4 regions of the Rhodococcus sp. IEGM 1330 genome follow, and region 3 is predicted to be linked to each of the others. Evidence: riboswitches for the same ligand, from Rfam matches in the RefSeq annotation. Region 3 holds a riboswitch; each other region holds the start of a gene.

Region 1 (5,300 bases), on a different contig from region 3:
GGTGGGCGCGATCGTGAAGTCGATGGTGTTTCTGCTGGGCGACGAGCCGGTGCTGCTACTGGTCTCCGGTGCCCACAACGTTCATCTCGAGCACACCGGTGAGCGTCTCGGCGGCACGTTGATGCGCGCGCCTCTCGACACGGCCAAGCATGCAACCGGGCAGCCGATCGGGGGGATCGCCCCGGTCGGCCACCCCACCAACCTGGACACGTTCGTCGACCAGGATCTGGCCGGATACGCCGAGGTGTGGGCGGCCGCCGGTCACACCAACACGATATTTCGGTCCACGTTCACCGAGTTGGTGCGGATCACCGCAGGTCTGGCGATCGACGTCACCTGACCGTCAGCTCAGGACGCGAGAGTCGGGGCGATCGGTGCGCCGAGGACCGCGTCGACGACGTCGATGTCGAGTCGGGTGCCGCGGGATTCGAGCAGCGGCAGTACTCCGTTGTTGATCAGACCCGACTGGCGAGCGACATCGCCGAGCACGGTCAACGTCACGCCGTCGGCCACATCGGCCGCAGTGACATCGGAGATCAAACTGGCCAATCCCGCCGGCGTTCCGACGTAGCGGATCGACGACGGGCTGGTCGGCGCATCCAGTGCGGAGAATTCCCGACGGGCCGTCCGGGCATCGGCCGCGATGTGGATCTCGAGGTCGAGAAACACTGCCGTGCTGTCGGCAGATTCGCCGCGGTCGACGGCCTCGGCCCGCACCCGGGCTCGATGTTGCTGGGATTCCCGCAGGTCGGAGGCCTGGATTCGGACTACGTCCGTCTCGGGAGCGGCGGTCAGTTCGGTCCAACCCGCAGTGAATTCGACGGCGACGCGGGTGAAGTTGTGCGACATGAGTGATGGTCCTGATTCTTCAGTCGGTGAACGCATTCGGTCGGAGCGGAGCCGAACTCGAACACGACCCGGACGCAGTGCGGCACAGATCCACGTATCTGTTGCACCAATGGCGGTTGCCCGTCCACACGACACTCACGGTCATGACGCCATGCTAACTGTCTGCGGGGGTGCACGGGGATCCAACCCACGCGGCGCTGTGCCCACCCACCCCGTCCACCCGTCCGGCCAGCTCGGGGAAGGGTCGCGGGTCGGGTACGGGGTTCCACCAGCCGGCGTCCTCCGCGTAGTGCCAGTTCGGTCCCGACTCGACCAGGGCGGCGAGGGCGTCGACGAGTCGATCCACATCGGCCGACGAGCTGCCGAGGCCGATACTGGCTCGAACCGCTCCGGCCGCGTGCCCCAGCCTGCTCAGCAGTGGGTGTGCGCAGAACTTTCCGTCGCGCACGCCGATTCCGTGTTCGGCGGACAGGTACGCAGCGACCTCACCGGGATCGCGTCCGGCGACGGTGAAGGTGACGATGCCGACACTGTCGGGTGAGTCGGCCCACACCTGGAGCTGCTCGACGCCGTCCAGTGCGGCCAGCCCGTCGCGCAAGCGGGACGATAGCTCGTGCTCGTGTTCCTGTAGTTCTGCGTCGTCGAACCCGGCGATGGCCTCGCAGGCCGCAGCGAGTGCGGCAACTCCGAGCACGTTGGGCGTGCCTGCCTCGTGCCGCTGCGGTGCCGGAGCCCAGTCGGTGTGTTCGATGCTCACGCTGCGCACCGCGCCGCCGCCGGCCAGGTGCGGCTCACCGAGGTCGAGCCAATCACGTTTTCCCACAAGCACTCCCGCGCCGAACGGGGCGTAGAGCTTGTGCCCGGAGAACGCGAGGTAGTCCACGCCGAGTGCGTCGATGTCGACCCGACGATGCGGCACCAGCTGAGCACCGTCCACCGCGATGCGCGCGCCGTGCCGATGTGCAAGAGCGGCGAGTTCCGCGATGGGCAGCACCTCACCGGTGACGTTAGATGCACCCGTGATCGCCAGCAGCGCAGCAGGTTTCGCGGCGAGTTCGGCGTCGAGACGCGCGATGGTCTCGGCCAGGGTCGACGCAGCCACCACCACTCGTCGATCACGCCACGGGAGCAGATTCGCGTGGTGTTCGATGTCGAGCACCACGGTCTCACCCGGCACGCATGCGGCCAGCAGGTTCAGCGAGTCGGTGGTGTTCCGCGTGAACACCACCACCGAGTCCTTCTGCGCACCAACGAAATCGGCGACGGTCACCCGAGCCTTCTCGTACGCCGCCGTGGAGACCCGTGAGGCGTAGCCGGCACCGCGATGCACACTCGAGTAGAACGGCAACAGCTCCGCGATCCGATCGGTCACCGCGCCCAGTGCCGGCGCGCTGGCGGCGTAATCGAAGTTTGCGTATGTGCATGTGCCGCCCTGCACCAGCGGTACCTGCAGATCCGTGCCCGAAACAGGGGCAAAAGGAGCACAGGGGCGGGAAAGTACAGATGTCATGACAGATCAAGCCCTCACGTTCGAGGGACCCGCAACCGAAGGATGTGGTGAACGAGTCCGCGCTTGCCGCGCCGGTTTTCCGGCGTCAGCCTGGTCGTCACCCGGAGCACCCCACCGCGGAGGAGGGTTGCCGACCAGCTAGCCGGGGCTTGATGCTGGTACTCGTGACCGTGGGGAAGACGATCGCAAACTCGCTGCGGTTTTGTCAAGCCGGGACTCACACGTAGGCAGCAGTAGGATTCCCGCGGTGGGAAGGCGCGCTCGTTCACCTGCTGGCAAACAGAACGTGAGATAACCAACGGCGCTGCTGTTCGTCAGCACCACAGAGTCATTTGCCAACGCAGAGTTACATGCAAAACGAATGAGAAGGACGCCCGGTTGTCTGTGCATCAAGAGAACGATCTGCCGGGTTCGAGCGCGGACATCGCACCTGCACCGGCGGCGTTTCTTCGCTCACCCCAGGCTCCACCCGCCCGGACGCTCATCGACGTTCTCCACGACACGGCCCATCGCTTTCCCGACGCCCCCGCCATCGACGACGGAACCGTGTCGGTCAGTTACTCGGAGTTGTTGGACGACATCGCCGAGGGCGCTCAGTGGCTCGCCAACGCCGGTGTCAGGCGCGGCGATCGCGTCGGCATCCGCATGCCGTCGGGGTCGTTCTCCCTCTATGTCGCGATCCTGTCGATTCTGAACGTCGGTGCCGCCTACGTTCCGGTCGATGCGGACGATCCGGAGGAGCGCGCCGAGTTGGTCTTCGGTGAGGCACAGGTGACGGCCATCGTCACTGCGGGCGGCATCGCCGCCGGTACTGCCCCGAAGCAGGACGTTCCTCAGCACGACCTTTCCGAACACAATGCCGGACCGCCCACCCCGCAGGACGATGCGTGGGTCATCTTCACCTCCGGTTCCACCGGCACACCCAAGGGCGTTGCGGTCAGTCATCGCAACGCGGCGGCGTTCGTCGACGCCGAGGCCCGCATGTTTCTGCAGAAGGACCCGCTCGGTCCGGGCGATCGGGTGCTGGCCGGACTGTCGGTCGCGTTCGACGCGTCGTGCGAGGAGATGTGGCTGGCGTGGCGGCACGGTGCGTGTCTGGTTCCCGCGCCCAGGTCGTTGGTGCGGTCCGGTTTCGATCTGGGCCCGTGGCTCGTCTCCCGCGACATCAGTGTCGTCTCGACGGTGCCCACGCTCGCGTCGCTGTGGCCCGCGGTGGCGCTGGAAGCGGTGCGGTTGCTCATCTTCGGCGGCGAGGCATGCCCGCCGGAGTTGGCCGAGCGCCTCGCCGTCGAAGGCCGCGAGGTCTGGAACACGTACGGCCCCACCGAGGCGACGGTCGTCGCGTGCGCGGCGATCATGGACGGCACGGGTCCGGTCCGGATCGGGCTCCCCCTCGACGGGTGGGACCTGGCTGTGGTCGACGCCTCCGGCACTCCGGTGCAGATCGGTGAAGTCGGCGAGTTGGTCATCGGCGGCGTCGGGCTCGCTCGGTATCTCGATCCGGCCAAGGACGCCGAGAAGTACGCGCCCATGCCGTCCCTCGGGTGGGACCGGGCGTACCGCAGCGGCGATCTGGTCAAGCTAGAGCTCGAAGGTCTGTTGTTCCAGGGTCGCGCCGACGATCAGGTCAAACTCGGCGGCCGACGCATCGAGCTCGGCGAAATAGACAATGCGCTGCAAGCACTTCCGGGCGTCGGCGGTGCGGCGGCCGCCATCCGCAAGACGGCCGCAGGTAACTCGGTGCTCGTCGGATATCTCGCCAGCACCAACCCCGATTTCGATCTCGAAGCCGCTCGCGAATTGCTCGCCGAGCAGTTGCCTGCAGCGCTGGTTCCGCGGCTCGCTCTGGTGGACGAGATGCCCACGCGCACCTCGGGCAAGGTCGACCGCAATGCGCTGCCCTGGCCCCTGCCCGGCATGGCGGGCGCGTCCTCGCTCGGCGGCACGGCGGGGTGGGTGGCCGAACTGTGGACCAACATCCTCGGCGCGCAGGTTTCCGACGAGAACGCCGATTTCTTCGCCAACGGCGGTGGCTCGCTCTCGGCTGCTCAGTTGGTGACGGCGTTGCGCGAGCGGTTCCCCGAGATCACCGTCGCGCAGCTCTACGACCACCCGCGACTGGGTTCGCTGGCACAGTATCTCGACGACCTCGAGCCTGTCGTCGAGGCCATTCCTCGTGAGGTCGCACCGACGTCGCGCACCGCGCAATGGGCGCAGATCGCGGCAACGGTTCCGTTGACCACCCTGACCGGATTGCAGTGGGTCACCTGGCTCGGGCTGCTGTTCAACGTCATGTCGTGGTTCGGCGACGTGCCCTGGGCTCCGACGCTGTCGTGGTGGTGGGTGCTCGTCGCATTCATCCTGTTCATCACTCCGGTCGGCCGCATGGCGATCTCGGTGATCGGATCTCGCATCCTGTTGGCGGGCTTGAAACCGGGCGCGTACAGGCGCGGCGGCAGCATGCACGTCAGGCTGTGGGCGGCAACGAGATTGACCGATGCCAGTGGTGCGTCGAACCTCTCGGGCGCACCGTGGATGGTCTACTACGCGCGCGCTCTCGGTGCCAAGATCGGCAAGGGTGTCGACCTGCACACGATGCCGCCGGTCACCGGCATGCTCGAACTGGGCGACGGCTGCTCCATCGAGCCCGAGGTGGATCTGTCCGGGCATTGGATCGACGGCGATCTCGTCTACATCGGCGGCGTCGAGATCGGTGCCGGCGCCACCGTCGGCGCCCGCTCGACGTTGTTGCCCGGAACCAAGGTCGGCAAGAATGCCGTCGTCACCGCGGGCTCCGCCGTCGTCGGTCGAGTGAAGGCCGGTCAGATGTGGTCCGGTTCGCCGGCCCAGAAGGTCGGCAAGGCCGATCACCCGTGGCCCGCGGAAACGCCGCCGCGCGCGACGAAGTGGGTGTTCGCGTACGGCGTCGCGTCTCTGTTCC
Region 2 (5,300 bases), on a different contig from region 3:
CGAACTCCACTACGCAATTAAATTAGGATGGGCTACCCTTCCCGATGTTAGCCAACCCTTCCGAAAGGCGTCTCGATGCGCATCCGACCACTTCACCGGACCTGGGCGGTGTGTGCGATTGCGCTGACCACCGCGGGGCTGCTGACTGCATGCTCGAACTCCGCCGACGAGGCGTCACCGATGGCCGGTACTTCCTCCGCCTCGGCGGCTTTCCCGATCACGATCGAGCACGCGTTCGGTGAGACCGTCGTCCCGGAAGAGCCCACTCGCATCGTGGTGGCCGGATACACCGAGCAGGACACGGTCCTCGCACTCGGCGTCGTACCGATCGGCGTAACCGAGTGGTACGGCGACCAGCCCTACGCCACCTGGCCCTGGGCACAGGCCGCGTTGGGCGATGCGCAGCCCGAAGTTCCGTCGGCCACCGGCGACGGCTTCGAGGAAGAGAAGATTGCGGCGCTGCAACCGGACCTGATCATCGCCACGAACGCAGGCCTCACCGAGGACACCTACACCAGGCTCAGTGACATCGCACCGACCCTCGCCCAATCCGACTCCTCGACCGCCTACTTCGAGCCCTGGGACATCCTGGCCGAGAAGATCGGACGCGCACTCGGCAAGAAGACCGAGGTCGATGCCCTGATCGACGGCGTGAACCAGAAGTTCGCCGACGCTGCGGCCGCAAACCCGGAATTCGCCGGCAAGAAGGCGATCTTCCTCCAGAACGCGTTCTACGAGGGCAAGGCGATCGCGTACCAGGACGGGTTGAGCACGGACTTCCTGACCAAGGTGGGCTTCGTCATTCCCGACGAGATCGACGCCTACGTTCCGGCGGACGGCGGCGGCCAGGCGAGCATCCCGCTCGAGAATCTGTCGGTTCTCAACGCGGCCGACGTGCTGATCTGGGGAACCGAAGGCCCGGGCGACCGCACGGAATTGGAGAAGGAGGCGGTGTACGACGCCCTCGAGCCGGTGAAGGACGGCAACCTCGTGTTCACCGACGGCGTGACGGCGGGCGCGATCTACTTCACCAGCGTGCTCAGCCTGCCGTACGTGATCGACAAGCTGGCTCCGGCTCTGGCCGAAGCCCTCGGTGGAACGACAGCAACGATCACCGGCTGACGGGACCGGTCGCCTATTTCGAGGGCGAGCGCCTGTCCATCCACATGGCTGTGGCGAGTACACCCAGACCGGCCACGGCCAGGCCCGAACCGACGGCGGCGGGTGCCGTGTAGCCGAATCCTGCGGCGATCACGGCGCCACCGACTGCCGCTCCGATGGCGTTGGCCAGGTTGAACGCGGCATGGTTGAGCGATGCGGCGAGCGTCTGGGCGTCCTCGGCAACGTCCATCAACCTCGTTTGCAGACCGGGTACCACCGAGGAGCCGGACGCGCCGATGAGGAACACCAGCAGTAGGGCGGTGATCGGATTGTGTGCGGCCACGACGAACACAGCAAGGAACACGGCAGTGGCGGCCAGGCCGACGAAGGTGCCCTTGAGCTGGTACCGGTCGGCGAGCCATCCGCCGGCGTAGTTTCCGACGACCATTCCGAGTCCGTAGATCATCAGGGCCACCGGAACGAAGGCGCGGGCGAGACCGGCGACGTCGGTCAGAGTCGACGCGATGTAGGTGTACACCGCGAACATGCCACCGAATCCGACGATGCCTACGAACAGGGTCATCCACACCTGGCTGCGGCGCAGTGCGCCCAGCTCGGTGATGGGGCTGGTGGTCGGCATCGCGTCGAGCCGTGGCATCCAGAGGACGAGCGCGGCGACGGTGAGGGCACCGATGACCGCCACGAGAGTGAATGCACTGCGCCATCCCAGCGCCTGCCCGATCCAGGTCGCCACCGGTACGCCGACGACGTTGGCGACCGAGAGTCCCATCATCACCATCGCGACGGCCTTGGCTCGCTTGCCCGGTTCGGCGAGGTGGGCAGCGACCAGCGCCGCTACGCCGAAGTACGCACCGTGCGGCAGACCTGCAACGAATCGCGAGGCCACCAACTCGTTGAAGCTGGGCGCGAAAACCGTGCCGAGGTTTCCGAGGGTGAAGGCCACCATCAGCGCGAGCAGCAGCATCCTGCGCGGAACGCGGGCAGCCAGGGCTGCGATGGTCGGCGCGCCGACGACCACACCGAGCGCGTACGCGGAGATCATGTGGCCGGCCGAGGGCTCGGAGATCCCCATCGTCGTCGCGATGTCCGGCAACAGACCCATCGACGCGAACTCCGTGGTGCCGATCCCGAAGCCGCCGATGGACAGGGCCAACATCGCCAGCTTGCGGCGGGTCGAGTGCGGTCGGTGACTGACACTCAGGCCACTCGACACCTTGCCGCGCACAGCGCTGACTCGGGACAGAGCGGAATCGGTGACAGTCACAGCAGTACAACCTTCGTGTGGATCGGGGACGTGAGCAACGAGAACGGTGGCTCGGCGAATCGATTCAGCAGAGCCCAACCGAGTAAGGGAACAGCCAACCGAACCATTGTCTTCCCCCAGGCAACTTGTTTTCGAGTCGCGGCACGGTGATTGTCCTCACCCGAGCATCTGCTCGAGCTCTACCTGGCACCGCGCGCGTGCCCTTGTTCCGGTGGGGTGCCGTCACCCGCTAAGATCTTCGCCAGGTCATGAGTGCCAGCATCGAGCCCCGGCTTGCTGGCCGGCAACCCTCCAACCGCGGTGGGGTGCCCCGGGTGAACGACCAGGCCGATCCGGCACGCGGGTGCCGTATCGACAAGCGCGGGTCCGCAGGAAGCGGACCCACTGAACCTTCGGTCCCCAAGGGGCCGAAGCCTGTCAGGAGGTTCTCTCATGTGTTGCTGTACCGATACGCCCCGTAACGCTCGACTTCTCGAGCTTCATTCGACATTCGATTCGTCTTAGACAGACTCGTCTCAGAAAACGGAGTATCACCAGCCATGACCGATTCCACCCCAGACGTCGTCGACGCCACCGGAGCACCCACCGAGGATCCGTTCACCGATCCCGCAGCCAACTGGAGCTTCGAGACCAAGCAGATCCACTCGGGTCAGACCCCGGACGGCACCACCAAGGCTCGTGCGTTGCCCATCTACCAGACCACCTCGTACACGTTCGACAACACAGATCACGCAGCCGCACTGTTCGGTCTGGCCGAGCCCGGCAACATCTACACCCGCATCATCAACCCGACTCAGGATGTCGTCGAGCAGCGCATCGCCGCGTTGGAAGGTGGCGTCGCGGCATTGTTGGTGGCGTCGGGTCAGGCCGCCGAGACGTTCGCGATTCTCAACCTCGCAGAGGCAGGCGACCACATCGTGTCGAGCCCTCGTCTCTACGGCGGCACGTACAACCTCTTCCACTACACGCTCCCCAAGCTGGGCATCACCGTCTCGTTCGTCGACGATCCCGATGACCTCGAGCAGTGGCGCGCGGCAATCACCCCGTCGACCAAGGCGTTCTACGGTGAGACGATCTCCAACCCCAAGAACGACATTCTCGACATTCCCGGGATCTCGGCGGTGGCCCACGAGAACGGCATTCCGCTGATCGTGGACAACACCGTGGCAACGCCGTACCTGCTGCAGCCGTTGAAGCACGGTGCCGACATCGTGGTGCACTCGGCGACGAAGTACCTCGGCGGACATGGAACGGCCATCGCGGGCGTCATCGTCGACGGTGGCACGTTCGATTGGACGCAGGGCCGTCATCCCAACTTCACCACCGCGGATCCCAGCTACCACGGCGTCGTGTTCGCCGATCTGGGTGCGCCCGCGTTCGCGTTGAAGGCACGCGTTCAGCTGTTGCGTGACATCGGTGCTGCGGTCTCGCCGTTCAACGCCTTCCTCATCAGCCAGGGTCTGGAAACGTTGAGCCTTCGGATCGAGCGGCACGTGGCGAACGCACAGAAGGTCGCCGCCTTCCTCGCCGGTCGGGACGACGTCGTCTCGATCAACTACGCCGGACTCGAATCGTCGCCGTGGTACCAGCGCGGGCAGGAATTGTTGCCGAAGGGGCAGGGCGCGATCATCGCGTTCGAGCTGAAGGGCGGTGTGGACGCGGGCAAGAAGTTCGTCAACGCACTCACTCTGCACAGCCACGTCGCTAACATCGGAGACGTGCGTTCACTCGTCATCCACCCCGCATCCACCACGCATTCCCAGCTGACTCCGGAAGAGCAGCTGGCATCGGGCGTCACTCCCGGCCTGGTGCGTCTCGCCGTGGGCATCGAGGGAATCGACGACATCATCGCCGATCTCGAGGTCGGATTCAGCGCGGCGGCATCTTGAGTCACAGCTGCGACACAGGCGTTCGTCCGGAGGCGGTTCTTCCGTCTCCGGACGGGCGGTTGGGAACAATCGACATCGGTGGTCTCGATCTCGAGAACGGCGCTCGCATCCCCCAGGTCACCGTCGCGGTGCAACGCTGGGGCGAACTCGCCACCGACCGCAGCAACGTCGTACTCGTCGAACACGCCCTGACCGGGGACTCGCATGTGTCCGGTCCGCCGGACGCCGATCATGCTCTGCCCGGTTGGTGGAACGGAATGGTCGGTCCGGGCTGCCCCATCGACACCGACGAGTGGTGCGTCGTGGCGACCAACGTGCTCGGCGGCTGCGGCGGGACCACGGGCCCGAGCAGCGTCTCTCCCGATGGCACGCCCTACGGGTCTCGTTTTCCGGACATCTCCATCCGCGATCAGGTCGCTGCCGAAGCTGCCGTGGCCGACGTCCTCGGAATCGAGCGGTTCGCTGCCGTCGTCGGCGGCTCGATGGGCGGGATGCGCACCCTCGAATGGATCGTGGGCCATCCCGACCGAGTGGCGGCCGCATTGGTCCTCGCGGTCGGTGCCAGGGCAACTGCCGACCAGATCGGTACCCAGACAACACAGATCGCCGCGATCAAGGCCGATCCAGGATGGCTCGGCGGTAATTATCACGACACCGGCACCTCGCCGACGGCCGGACTCGGCATAGCGCGGCGTATCGCGCACCTGACGTACCGAACCGAGAGCGAACTCGACATCAGGTTCGGAAACTCACCGCAGAACGACGAAGACCCGTGGGCCGGTGGCAGATACTCCGCACAGAGCTACCTCGAGCATCAGGCTGCGAAGCTCGTCAACCGATTCGACGCTGCGACGTACGTCCTGCTCAGCGAGGCGATGAACCGTCACGATGTAGGCCGCGGCCGGGGCGGAGTGGCCGAAGCTCTTGCGTCCACACCTGTTCCGACCATCGTCGGCGGAGTCGACTCCGATCGCCTGTATCCGCTCCGACTGCAGAAGGAGATCGCTCGCGAACTCCCCCAGTGC
Region 3 (5,300 bases):
GCCGCGGAATCCGCGTGTCGCCGCTGATCACGACTCGCATGCCCTGAATCAGAGCGCCGTCCTCAGTAAGTGGACCGGGGTTCTCCCACGTGCAATGCGTTCGAGGAACGGTGTCCGGATACAGCGTCAGGCGCTCGGTGCACGTGACGACGGGAAGGGGAAGTTCGAGCGACCTGGCCAGTCGAGCACTGTGAGTGAACACCTGCGCCAGCACGCGGGCATCGTCGTAGGCGTCGTGTGCATTGGACTGCAGCACTTTCCAGTGCGCAGCCAGGGTGGATAGCTTGTGGTTGGGAGTGTCGAGTTGTAGTCGCCTCGACAATGCCACGGTGCACAACCGTTGCTTCGTCGGCATGTCGATGCCCGCACGCATCGATTCGAGCTTCAGGAAGCCATGGTCGAAACTTGCGTTGTGCGCGACCATGGTTCGACCGTCGAGCAGATCCATGAGCTGCGGGGCGATCATGTCGAACGTCGGCGCGCCGGCAAGCCGTTCGGGCGTCAGTTTGTGGATGTGTACCGGACCGGGATCGCAGCCCGGGTTGACCAGAGTCGACAGTTCGCGTCCCACGCGTCCGTCCTCGTCGACCGTCATAGCGGCCACGCTGAGCACCCGATCACGGGATGCCTTCAGACCTGAGGTCTCGACATCGACGACGACCCACTTGTCGCGTCCGGTCTTCACTGCATTCCCCACGGAGGTTCCACCTTCGACGCAAACGGACAGTGGTGGTCACTATGCCGCACGGGTCACCGGCAATACGGCAAATGCCGAACACGGGTCAATCTATTCGCACTGCGGACCTGTGATGTAGCCCTGCTCGCAGCCGTACTGGGTTTGTATGTCCCCGCTGGTGGGTTCTTCTCCGCACAGGACTCCGCACCGCTCGTAGCCATTCACGACGCCATCGCCGTTTCGATCCTCGGATTCGTTGTACGGATACCCTGCATCGGGCACCGGCGCGGTCGCCGCGCATCTCGGGTCGTTCACCTCGTACGACCCATCGGTGAAGACCGCGGTGCCGCCGTAATCGCAGTATCTCAATTCAGGCGGTGCCGGCGCGACGTACGTGTCGCATTCGGCTTCGTACCCTGTCGTTCCGTCTGAGTACAGGGCAGTGCCGGACTGATACAGATCCAAGTCGCCGCACTCGTAGGTGACTGGTTGAGGCTGAGGAACAGGCGGCGGCTCAGGTGCCGCCGGCACGTCCACGTTGGAGGTAGGCGATGCCGACACAGTGACGCTGGAACTGCTCGTGACAGGAACAGCTTCGCTCGGTGTCTCGTCGGGGCTGCTCGAGCAGCCGGCGCAGACCAGAGCTATTGCGGTGATTGCAATGAACGTTCTCGTGGACATGCCAACTCCGAGCCGGTCGAGACTGCATGGGCCCGTCCCCGGTACAGGCAATGTCGATTCAGTATCGCAATGAACGGACCACCGACACGCGCGATTCGACGTTCGGATACGGCGTTATGCCGTCGTTCACAGGCATAACCGGATGTGGCGCCTCAACCATGAGGCGTACCCTCACCTATGCATGCACTCGCAAGCACAAGGAGCGAATATGGCCGATCCGCGATGACGAAGCCGGAGATATTCGAGCGAGGTGGCCGACGCCTTCGTCGCACGTCGGCTTCAGTTACGCCTCACTCAGGCTGAGTTGGCATTGCTTGCCGGCGTGGGGCGATCGACGGTCCAAGCTCTCGAAGGCGGCAAAGACTCGATCCAACTCGACGGTGCGATCGCCATCGCGAATGCGCTGGGCTGTGACCTCACTCTGCGGACTCGGGCCGGAACGCCTGTGCCGCCTCTGGATCCGCGTTGACAACGCCACCATGGCGGTGCCTGACCGGCCAGGCGGACTGCAACCCGCGTGGCCGTAGAGCAAAGCCATGGAACCCGAATCGGATCTCGGCAAAAGGGGTCCGATCAACTCGTACGCAACGATTTCCGGATCCGGCGTACCGGAACTCGTGTATGACCTCGGACAGTTCGGTCAGGCGCGCTGTACACCGACGCCCGTCAATCTATCTGCTGCTGCATCGGTTCCAAGTTCGACTCGGGCCTCCGGGTTGTCGATGTAGAAGCGAATCCACTGTTCAAGCGCAACCGGGTGGATATCGAAGCGTCTGCAGTCGAGTTCGATGTACTTGCCTTTCGGCATAATTTCGATTCTCCGGAGCAAGGTTGTGAAGCGACGGTTCATCTTCGCCAACTCGTCGACCCTCACCAGAACCAACGGGTACGACTCCACGACCACAGCGGTGTCTCGGATGTCCGCCCACGGTACCTGGATGTCGAATGCCCAGCCGCGGTGGCGAATACCGTCGTCCGAGAGCTCGAGGTAGCCGTTGCGAATACTGCGCAACAGGATTGGAATCAGGAGCGAGGCCATGGAAAGCCCCATCGCCGCAAGCACCCATCCCACCCCACCCCACCCGAGGTGAAACCCATCGCGATCACGCAGGTCGACAGAGAACTGACCACCACGACGAGCAACCTCAAGCTCACCGGGTTGTAGCGCACAGTCGATCCCTGCACCCAAGGGCCGACGTCAGAGCCTGTCTTAATCGACGGGACGTTGGTCCACGCGAAAGCCATTGTGCTGATGCAGAATACAGCAAATCCGAATGTCGACAGCGCAGGGGCGATCATTCCCTCCACGACACCCACCACGCACAAGTACAGAGCAATCAGCGCCGCAACCCCGAAGATCGCGCTTCGAGCGATCATCGACCCAGGCGATGCCACCCAGCGCCGCACTTCACTGGTCTGCACGTCAGAAAATCGCATCCCACGCCCCTGTCGCCAGTTCGCCGATTGCCGACCCCGTGTCGGCAACTGCCGCAGCACCATCACCGATAGCGTCGCCGACGCTACCCAAACCGTCTTCGTAGGGCGTGGCCACCGATTCGACGCACGGCACGTAGACCACTGGTGGGAAATCAGTTGGAACTGCCATTTCCGCCCCTCCCCGACGCGGCCCGAGCGCCGCCCCACAGCATCAGACGCAGCAGCGACGCCCGCGGTTCCACTGAGAAGCCGCACGCCGACGGCTGATAGACGGCTTCAGCGAGACAGCGTCTGCAAGGTCGCCTCGCCCGCGCGATACCCCGCCTCGAACAGCCATGGCCATACGGAAAAGTCCTCGGGGTCGACGACCACCGTCTCGACACCACCGTTCCCACGCCGCTTGGGCATGTTCTCTGGATGCGCAGGAAAACGACCTTTCAGATAGGACGGCTCGAGACTCTGCCGAAAGATCAGCCACGTCTGAGGCGTGAAACCCACTGCCTCAGCACGTTTCGCGAGCTCGATCCAAGCTTCGGCATTGGCGTACCCGCCTTCGAGTACCAGCCTCCGAGTCTCGAGCATCGGGAACACGCCGTACCAAATCGGCGGGTAACTCAGTAGCGTCTGGCACCAGGTACGACGGCGTTCCGGCGGAATGGGTTCCCACTTCGCCTGTGCTGCTTCGAGTTCGTCACTACCGGACATTGTTCACCTCATTCTGGAGGTGCAACCCTCCATCGACTTGCGCGCCTGCGATTGCGGGACGCGCCGGTTCTTCCCCTGGGGCACCCTGTCGATGGAGACGGGGTTGCCGGACAGCCGGCCAGGTACCGACAGCTGCCACTCATGAACCACCTCCGAGCGTAGACGCGCGGTACGACATGCACCATCCGATGGATCGGATCGCCCCGAGTTCGGATCGATTTCGCACTCCGCCCGCCATCGAAGCGGCAATCGGTCAGTGTGATAGACATATTTCGTTAGGTGCGTTCTACATCTAGTTGGGAGGAATTATGCTTCGCCTTGCTCGCAGTGCTGCCTTTGTCGCGGCCGTCCCGCTCCTGTTCGTAGCGTGCTCGAATACGCCCAGCGCTGAATCCAGCACTGACACGACCACACCTGCAGCAAGCGCCGCCGCTGCAGCGGAAGAAGCAGGGGCGCAGCAAGCGACCGAATTCCAGTACGACGGCGAACTCGACCCCGACGCGTGGCCGACCCTCAGCCCTGACTGGGGTGCCTGCGCCGACACGTCGGCCCAATCCCCGATCAACCTCCACGACGCCACCGCCGCAGACCTTCCGTCGCTCCAATTCGCCTACAACACAGGCGTTATCGCCTTGAAGAACACTAGACACACGGTACAGGCGGACAAGACACCCGGATCGGAGGTGATCCTCGGCGACAAGCACTTTGCGCTGACGCAGTTCCACCTCCACGAACCGGCCGAGCACGAACTGGACGGCGTCCGCCACGACGCCGAATTGCATCTGGTGCACACCGCAGAAGACGGAAGCATCACCGTCGTCAGCGTCCTGATCGACAAGGGGGGCAGCGAACGCAGCATTGGGAAACTACTTCGACGAACTGCCTCCCGTCGGCGACACCGCGGAGCTCAGTAGTTTCGATCCCGCGGCTCTGCTACCTGCCGATCGGACGAATGTGCGCTACACCGGATCCCTCACCACTCCCCCGTGCACCGAGGGCGTGCAGTGGATTGTGATGACCACTCCGGTACAGGCCTCGGCAGAGCAACTCGACGAATTCCGCACCCTGATCGAACAGAACGCTCGGCCCCTTCAGGAGCAAGGCAGCCGAAGCGTTCTGCTCGATACTGAAGGAAGTTGACAGGGGCGCTGGGTTGAGCGAGCCAGAGGTAGCTCACTACCGATTCGACGCCAGCGCAGCATCATTCGGACGGACGGTAGACCAGCTCCGATCACACCAACTCCGGTATGAAATCACTTGCTCAGACCCTCCGCGATCTCGCCGATGGATTTCAACGTCCGCTGATCGGTGTACTCCACCTCGTCGAAATAGCGCTTGAACACCGACCGCATCAGCTCGATGACCTCGATGTGTTGCAAGAGCACGACCCGCAACGATCGATCGCCACTGTGGGCAATCTTCTCGAACTTCCTCCCGAGCTGCCTAGCCGAATCGAGGGTGCCGAACGCCTCGACGTCGACCAGGTTTTTCGTCCTCGCCAGCATTTCCGTCAGGTGTCTGATGTACGCAGCGCAGACCTCATCGCACCGGAACGCCACGCCATCGGGGATCTCGAGCTGTCCGGACTCTGCTTGCATCGACAGCGATTGCCACTGCTGCATCGATACCGCAAGCTCGTTCGTCTCTGAACCCATCGCTTCTTCTTCCTTTTAGTTCGATGCCGGCATGGACGGTCGGAGCGAACGCGCCAACCGTTCGACCTCGACACACGGATCCGCGAGAGCTGGTGTCCTTGCAATCCCATCGAGATTCAGATAGACGACGCCGCCCGGGCGTCCGA
Region 4 (5,300 bases), on a different contig from region 3:
ACCGACCAGCGGGTCGCCGCTGGCGAAGACGGACGGGAACAGCGCGAACCCGAGAGCCAGCAACAGCACGACCACGGAGGCACCGAGCCAGATGTGCTTCAACACGTCTCGCGGACCCCGGCGCCGCGTGGGTGCCGGTGCTTCTTCGACTACCGGGGGAACTGCCGAATGGACGGCAGTCTCGCGAATCAGGATGTCAGACATGAGCTTTCTCCGGTTCTGCACTGGCCTGCACGGGCCGGTATTCGCGCACGATGCGCGGATCGATCAGCGGATAGAGCAGGTCGACTGCGAGATTGACCAGGACGAAGACCAGCGAGGTCAGAACGACGATGCCCTGCACCACCGGAATGTCCTGGGCCAGCACCGATGTCTGGGTCAGCCGTCCGACTCCGGCGCGCGAGAATACGGTCTCGACCACCACCGATCCGGCCAGCAGGGTGCCCACCAGAACCCCGGCAATCGTGAAGGCCGGGATGGACGACAGTCGCAGAACGTGTCGCGTCTGCACCCGAAGGCGTGAGACCCCCTTGGCGCGAGCCACATCCACGAATGGCTGCTTCCATGTGGTCGCCATACTGGTGGCGAGCACCTGAGCGATGACAGCACCGGTGGGCAATGCCAGCGTCACCGCAGGCAGCACCAACGACGCTGGCCCGGCGTCACCGAACGCCGGGAACCAGCGCAGTCGGAACGAGAACAGTTGCAGCAGAAGCAGACCCACCCAGAATGTCGGCACCGCCACCCCGAGCGGTGGGAGCGCGAGCAACAGGTTCTTCAGCCAGACGATCTGGGTGTACGTGGCGGCATAGGCCACCGCGGATCCGAACACGACGGCCAGCACCAGGGCTGTCGCCGCCAAGCCGAGGGTGCTGGGCACCGCGTCGAGAATGGCCGTCGTCACCGGTTGGCCGGTGGCAATGGACAGTCCGAAGTCACCTTGCACGGCCCCGACCAGCGAATGCCAGTACTGCACCAACACCGGCTGATCGAGACCGTAGCGAGCCTGCAGTTCAGCGATGGCCGCAGCATCCGCCGGAGTGCCCGAGCCGGCCGAGTCCACGGCAAGACTGACCGGGTCCGAGGGAAGGAGGAAGAGCACGATGAACGAGATGGTGAATGCAGCCCACAGCACTGCCAGTGCCTGCAGTACTCGCTGTCCGACGTAGCAGGTCATGGCTCTACTGCCCGCTCAGCCAGGTGTCGAAGAACTGCAGGCGAGCGGAGGCCTCGAACTTCAGATCCTGCACTGTCGACGCCGCGCCGACGGCCTGCGAGAGCTCGATCGTGGGAATCCACAATCCGTTGTCGAGCACCTGCTGCTGGGCGGTTGCGAGGATCTCGTTGCGCGCCGCAACGTCGGTGGTCGAGAGCTGGTCCGTCAACGATGCATCCAGATCCGGAATCGGGCCGCGCGCGTTCAGGTTCCGTCCGTCGACGGCAAACGAGGTACGAAGAATGTCACCGTCGGCGCGGGTGCTGTTGTAGTACGTGGAGTCGTAGTCCTTGGTACCTTGCCGTGCGGTCGCCTCCGAAGTGGACACCAGCTCGAGCTGTAGGTCGACGCCGACGGCGCGCAACTGCTGCTGGGTCAGCTCGAGGATCGCCTGGTTGCCGGCGAACACGGCCGAGTACATGACCTTGAAGCTCAGCTTCTGCCCGCCCTTTTCACGGACCCCATCGGCACCGGGAACCCAGCCCGCTGCATCGAGCTGCGATTTCGACTTCTCGGGATCGTAGGTGACATCGGCGAGTTCGACGTACCCCGGAGTGGCGCTGGCCAACGTGCTTGTCGCCGTGCGGAAGTCGGGTCCGAGGACGGTATCGACAAGTTCCTGACGGTTGATCGCCGGCACCAGGGCCGTCCGGACGGCGGGATCCTGTAGCGCACCACGAGTGACGTTGGGCTGAATGCCGAACGGAACGCCCGGGTTCGATGTCGTCAGGATCCGGCCACCGGTCGCCTCGATCTGTGGAGCATCCTGCGGTAGCGCGTCACTGACGGCGTCGAGCTGGTCGGAGGAAAGACTGCCGGTACGTACACCCGACTCGGGCACGATGGTGAACTCGATACGATCCAGGTACGCCTCGCCCTCATGGCCGAATACCGCAGAGCCCCAGTTGTATCCGATTCGCTTGGCCAAGGCGACGGAGCGGTCCTGCTGATAGTCCGCGTAGGTGAACGGTCCCGATCCGATGTTGGCGCCCAGGCACCGCGACTCGGCAGACTGCGCCGAGGTCGCGATGGATTGGATTCCGAGCTGAGGCGTCGAACTCGCCTGCAGGAACTGCGCATTCGGTGCCGCGAAGTCGATGCGGACCGTGAGCGGGTCGACCACCGTGGCACCTTCGTACCCGGTCAGGTAACTGGCGGCCAGAGGTGCCTTGGCTGCACCGAGAGTGCCGGTGATGGCGTCGAAATTCGCCTTGACGGCAGCGGCATCGAGTGCGGTGCCGTCACTGAACGTCACACCGTCTTTCAGCTGGAAGGTGAACGAGCTCGCGTCGGGACTTACTTCCCAGCTTTCGGCCAACCACGGCTCGACCTCGCCGGTTTCCGGGTTCTGATCGGTGAGCGAGTCGACCACTTGGCGGGTGACGTAGATCGTCTGATTGGTGCCGGATTGTGCCGGGTCGGAGCAGGTGGGAGCGCCGGACAGGCCGTAACGCAGGGTCCCTCCTGACTGCGGGGGTCCGGCGTCGGCGGCCGAGGTGGTGGCGCTACCTGCGCACCCGGCGAGCAGTGTGGCGGTGGCGGCGATTACTCCGGCCACCAAAAGTACAGGGCGAGTGGACACGTGGGTGTCTCCGGTATCTGGTCGATCGCATAGGAACTCCCTCGTCCGAGCCACGTGTGCCCAGGAAGGAGTTCGTGCAGATGATGAGGTGTGGTGTCGAAAAGTACGGGTGCCGAAATGTCAGCTAAGACAGGTCGAACCGTTCAGACGGCACAGATCGACATGAATCCGACGGCATCCGTCGACGAAGCCTGCAGCTACTCGGGTATTCATGTGCATTTCCTCCATCGGTCCCGGCGGTAGCACCCGCACCCGACGAGCGGGGGGTTGCTGCGACGTCATCGAGCCAGGTCTCTCGGTCGCTCTGGATGGTCCTACGGTTTCCGATACTACGAGAGGGTCGGGGCAGTTGCCAACCGGGGTAGGAATCGACTCACCGACGGAAGATCCGAAAAGTACGAACGGGACGACCCCCACCAGTCAGACGGCAACTGTCAGCTCAGAGCCTTCTCGACCGATCGGACCTGAATTGTACTGCTGCTCAGCCATTTTCGAAGACCAAAGTTTCACGCGCCCCATCCAGTATCCGATCGTTTCACCGGAGGCGAACTGATCCAGCACGTCCATGCACAGCCAGGTCGCGACTGAGAAATCTTGCTCCACACCGTCGAGCCCGATCAGTGCCAACTCGTCGCCCACGGCGATGAGAGCGCGATCGACACCGGAACTACCGCGCTCGAGCCATCCCAAAGCCCGCCGGAGATACTCCCAGTCGGCCGCAGGGACAGACTCGGTGGCCGATTGCCTACACAATTCCGCCGTCGCAACGAGCGCGTCCACAACCGGCGTCGACAGTGCACCGTCGAGTTCGACGAGCATGCCCCGATCGGAATCTATGAGGTCGGCCATGTAGCGCCAACGGGCCGGAAGGGCAACATCCTCCGGCCACAGGTCCGTCGTACCGAACTGAAGTCGAGTGATCAGTTCCTTCGGTGAACTGCACGAAGCGGCGAAACGAAATGCGTCGTTCATGTCGATCATCCCCACTGGGTCAACACAACATTGGATACCGGCTCGACACTCGAGTTCGGAGATACAGCAAGCAGTGGCTTTCGTCGCCGAATCAAGCAACACTGCTGTGGTCGTTACGTCCGCCTTGGGAGATATTGAACGCCGCCACCAGCATCTACGCGACTCGTCGTTGCTTGAAATCGATAACGTCACATTTGTCATCGATGTGTAATCCACCACATAGTGCGGTACTCCGACCCCGACTGGACCGTTTCGACAGCGGAGCACTAACGGGAACGCATGTTCGAATACTTGTCGGTGGGTCGCGATAGATTCTGTTCATGCTTTCGGGGGACGGCGGATCAGGGGTGGACGGCATCGAGACGGTGCCGCCCGCCCCTGACGTGTCCGATCCGCAGTTGTCGGCGTTGGTGGATCAGGTCGAGTCCGCGGTCGCCGAGTTGGCGGATCAGGCGTCGGTGTCGTGGACGAATGCCGACCGGCGTGCAGTGATCCAACGGATGGAAACGATGACCAGGTCTGTGACGGCGTACTCGTACACCTGGCTCAACGAACTGATCGCTCAACACGGTCTCGATGTGTACCCGGGGTCGGTGCCGTCCTCGGTGGCGTGGATGCTGCGGATCACCCCACGAACAGCAGGAGCACGAGTGCGCCTGGCCGGGGAGTTGGGTGATCGCACCGCGTTCTCCGGCGAAGTATTGCCCCCGCTGCTGCCGAGAACCGCGGACGCGTTGCGGGCGGGGTTGCTCGATGCCAAGCATGTGCAGATGATTCGGGAGTTCTTTCGCCATCTGCCGTCGAGTGTCGATCCGCAGACACGGGATCTCGCCGAAGAGCAATTGGTGGGCTACGCATCGACCCGACGACCCGACGACTTCGCGCCGCTGGTGGCGCATCTGGACTCGATCCTCAACCCCGACGGCGATCACGACGAAGACGAAGACGAGGACGGGAAGCCACCGAAGCCACCGAAGCCGCGGAAGCGACGGGATGCGTTCTTCTACCTCGGCGAGCAGGGTGCCGACGGTATGTCGGAAGGAAACTTCTGCGTCGACCCCGAACTACGGGCCTACCTCGAGGCCCTGTTCTCCAAAGCCGCGAAACCCGGAGTCAACAACCCGGCCGACCCGACATCGATCGTCCACGACGAAACCAGCAGCGACGACAACAGCGGGAGCGGCAGCGCCACTGCTCCCAAGTCCAAGCCCAAGCCCACTCCCCGCGATGCCGGATCCAGTGACGCAGGACTGTGGGATGGAACGGACCGCAACAGTGACGACGACTGCGATGACGACGACTGCGGTGACGGGACCGACTGTGGTTCCAGGACCGACTGTGGTTGCGGCACAGAGGCAAATGACTCCGACGACACTGCAGGCGCTACTGAACCCGGCGGGCACTCCGGATCCGATACCGGCGTCGACGACGACACCGTGGACAAGGCAGCTGTGCGGGACGCTGCTGCCGCTCGTGATCGACGAACCCAGCGCGAACGTCACCACGACGCCCTGAAACTAGCGCTTCGGC

What was found. A riboswitch is a leader RNA that binds a small molecule or an ion and turns the genes downstream of it on or off. The one in region 3 is predicted to bind S-adenosylmethionine.
Region 1: another riboswitch for S-adenosylmethionine. It lies ahead of R4P57_RS21085 (aminotransferase class V-fold PLP-dependent enzyme); the one in region 3 lies ahead of R4P57_RS18800 (mandelate racemase/muconate lactonizing protein).
Region 2: another riboswitch for S-adenosylmethionine. It lies ahead of R4P57_RS01760 (bifunctional o-acetylhomoserine/o-acetylserine sulfhydrylase); the one in region 3 lies ahead of R4P57_RS18800 (mandelate racemase/muconate lactonizing protein).
Region 4: another riboswitch for S-adenosylmethionine. It lies ahead of R4P57_RS21745 (ABC transporter substrate-binding protein); the one in region 3 lies ahead of R4P57_RS18800 (mandelate racemase/muconate lactonizing protein).

The regions. Positions count from the first base shown of each region.
Region 1 is NZ_JAWLSB010000010.1:16,281-21,580, reverse strand. It holds gene R4P57_RS21095 (YbaK/EbsC family protein) at 1-340, shown strand, start outside; gene R4P57_RS21090 (hypothetical protein) at 349-849, opposite strand; gene R4P57_RS21085 (aminotransferase class V-fold PLP-dependent enzyme) at 1,004-2,359, opposite strand; SAM riboswitch class IV at 2,414-2,529, opposite strand; gene R4P57_RS21080 (Pls/PosA family non-ribosomal peptide synthetase) at 2,744-5,300, shown strand, end outside.
Region 2 is NZ_JAWLSB010000001.1:402,420-407,719, reverse strand. It holds gene R4P57_RS01770 (ABC transporter substrate-binding protein) at 76-1,122, shown strand; gene R4P57_RS01765 (MFS transporter) at 1,136-2,278, opposite strand; SAM riboswitch class IV at 2,631-2,753, shown strand; gene R4P57_RS01760 (bifunctional o-acetylhomoserine/o-acetylserine sulfhydrylase) at 2,926-4,275, shown strand; gene metX (homoserine O-acetyltransferase MetX) at 4,335-5,300, shown strand, end outside.
Region 3 is NZ_JAWLSB010000008.1:94,413-99,712, forward strand. It holds gene R4P57_RS18775 (TerD family protein) at 1-697, opposite strand, end outside; gene R4P57_RS18780 (hypothetical protein) at 788-1,357, opposite strand; gene R4P57_RS18785 (helix-turn-helix transcriptional regulator) at 1,608-1,826, shown strand; gene R4P57_RS18790 (hypothetical protein) at 1,998-2,396, opposite strand; gene R4P57_RS18795 (hypothetical protein) at 2,781-2,963, opposite strand; gene R4P57_RS18800 (mandelate racemase/muconate lactonizing protein) at 3,071-3,499, opposite strand; SAM riboswitch class IV at 3,528-3,646, opposite strand; gene R4P57_RS18805 (carbonic anhydrase family protein) at 3,808-4,413, shown strand; gene R4P57_RS26835 (carbonic anhydrase family protein) at 4,358-4,639, shown strand; gene R4P57_RS18810 (hypothetical protein) at 4,753-5,154, opposite strand; gene R4P57_RS18815 (DUF3558 domain-containing protein) at 5,170-5,300, opposite strand, start outside.
Region 4 is NZ_JAWLSB010000010.1:142,353-147,652, reverse strand. It holds gene R4P57_RS21755 (ABC transporter permease) at 1-204, opposite strand, end outside; gene R4P57_RS21750 (ABC transporter permease) at 197-1,177, opposite strand; gene R4P57_RS21745 (ABC transporter substrate-binding protein) at 1,182-2,798, opposite strand; SAM riboswitch class I at 3,020-3,113, opposite strand; gene R4P57_RS21740 (hypothetical protein) at 3,219-3,971, opposite strand; gene R4P57_RS21735 (HNH endonuclease signature motif containing protein) at 4,091-5,300, shown strand, end outside.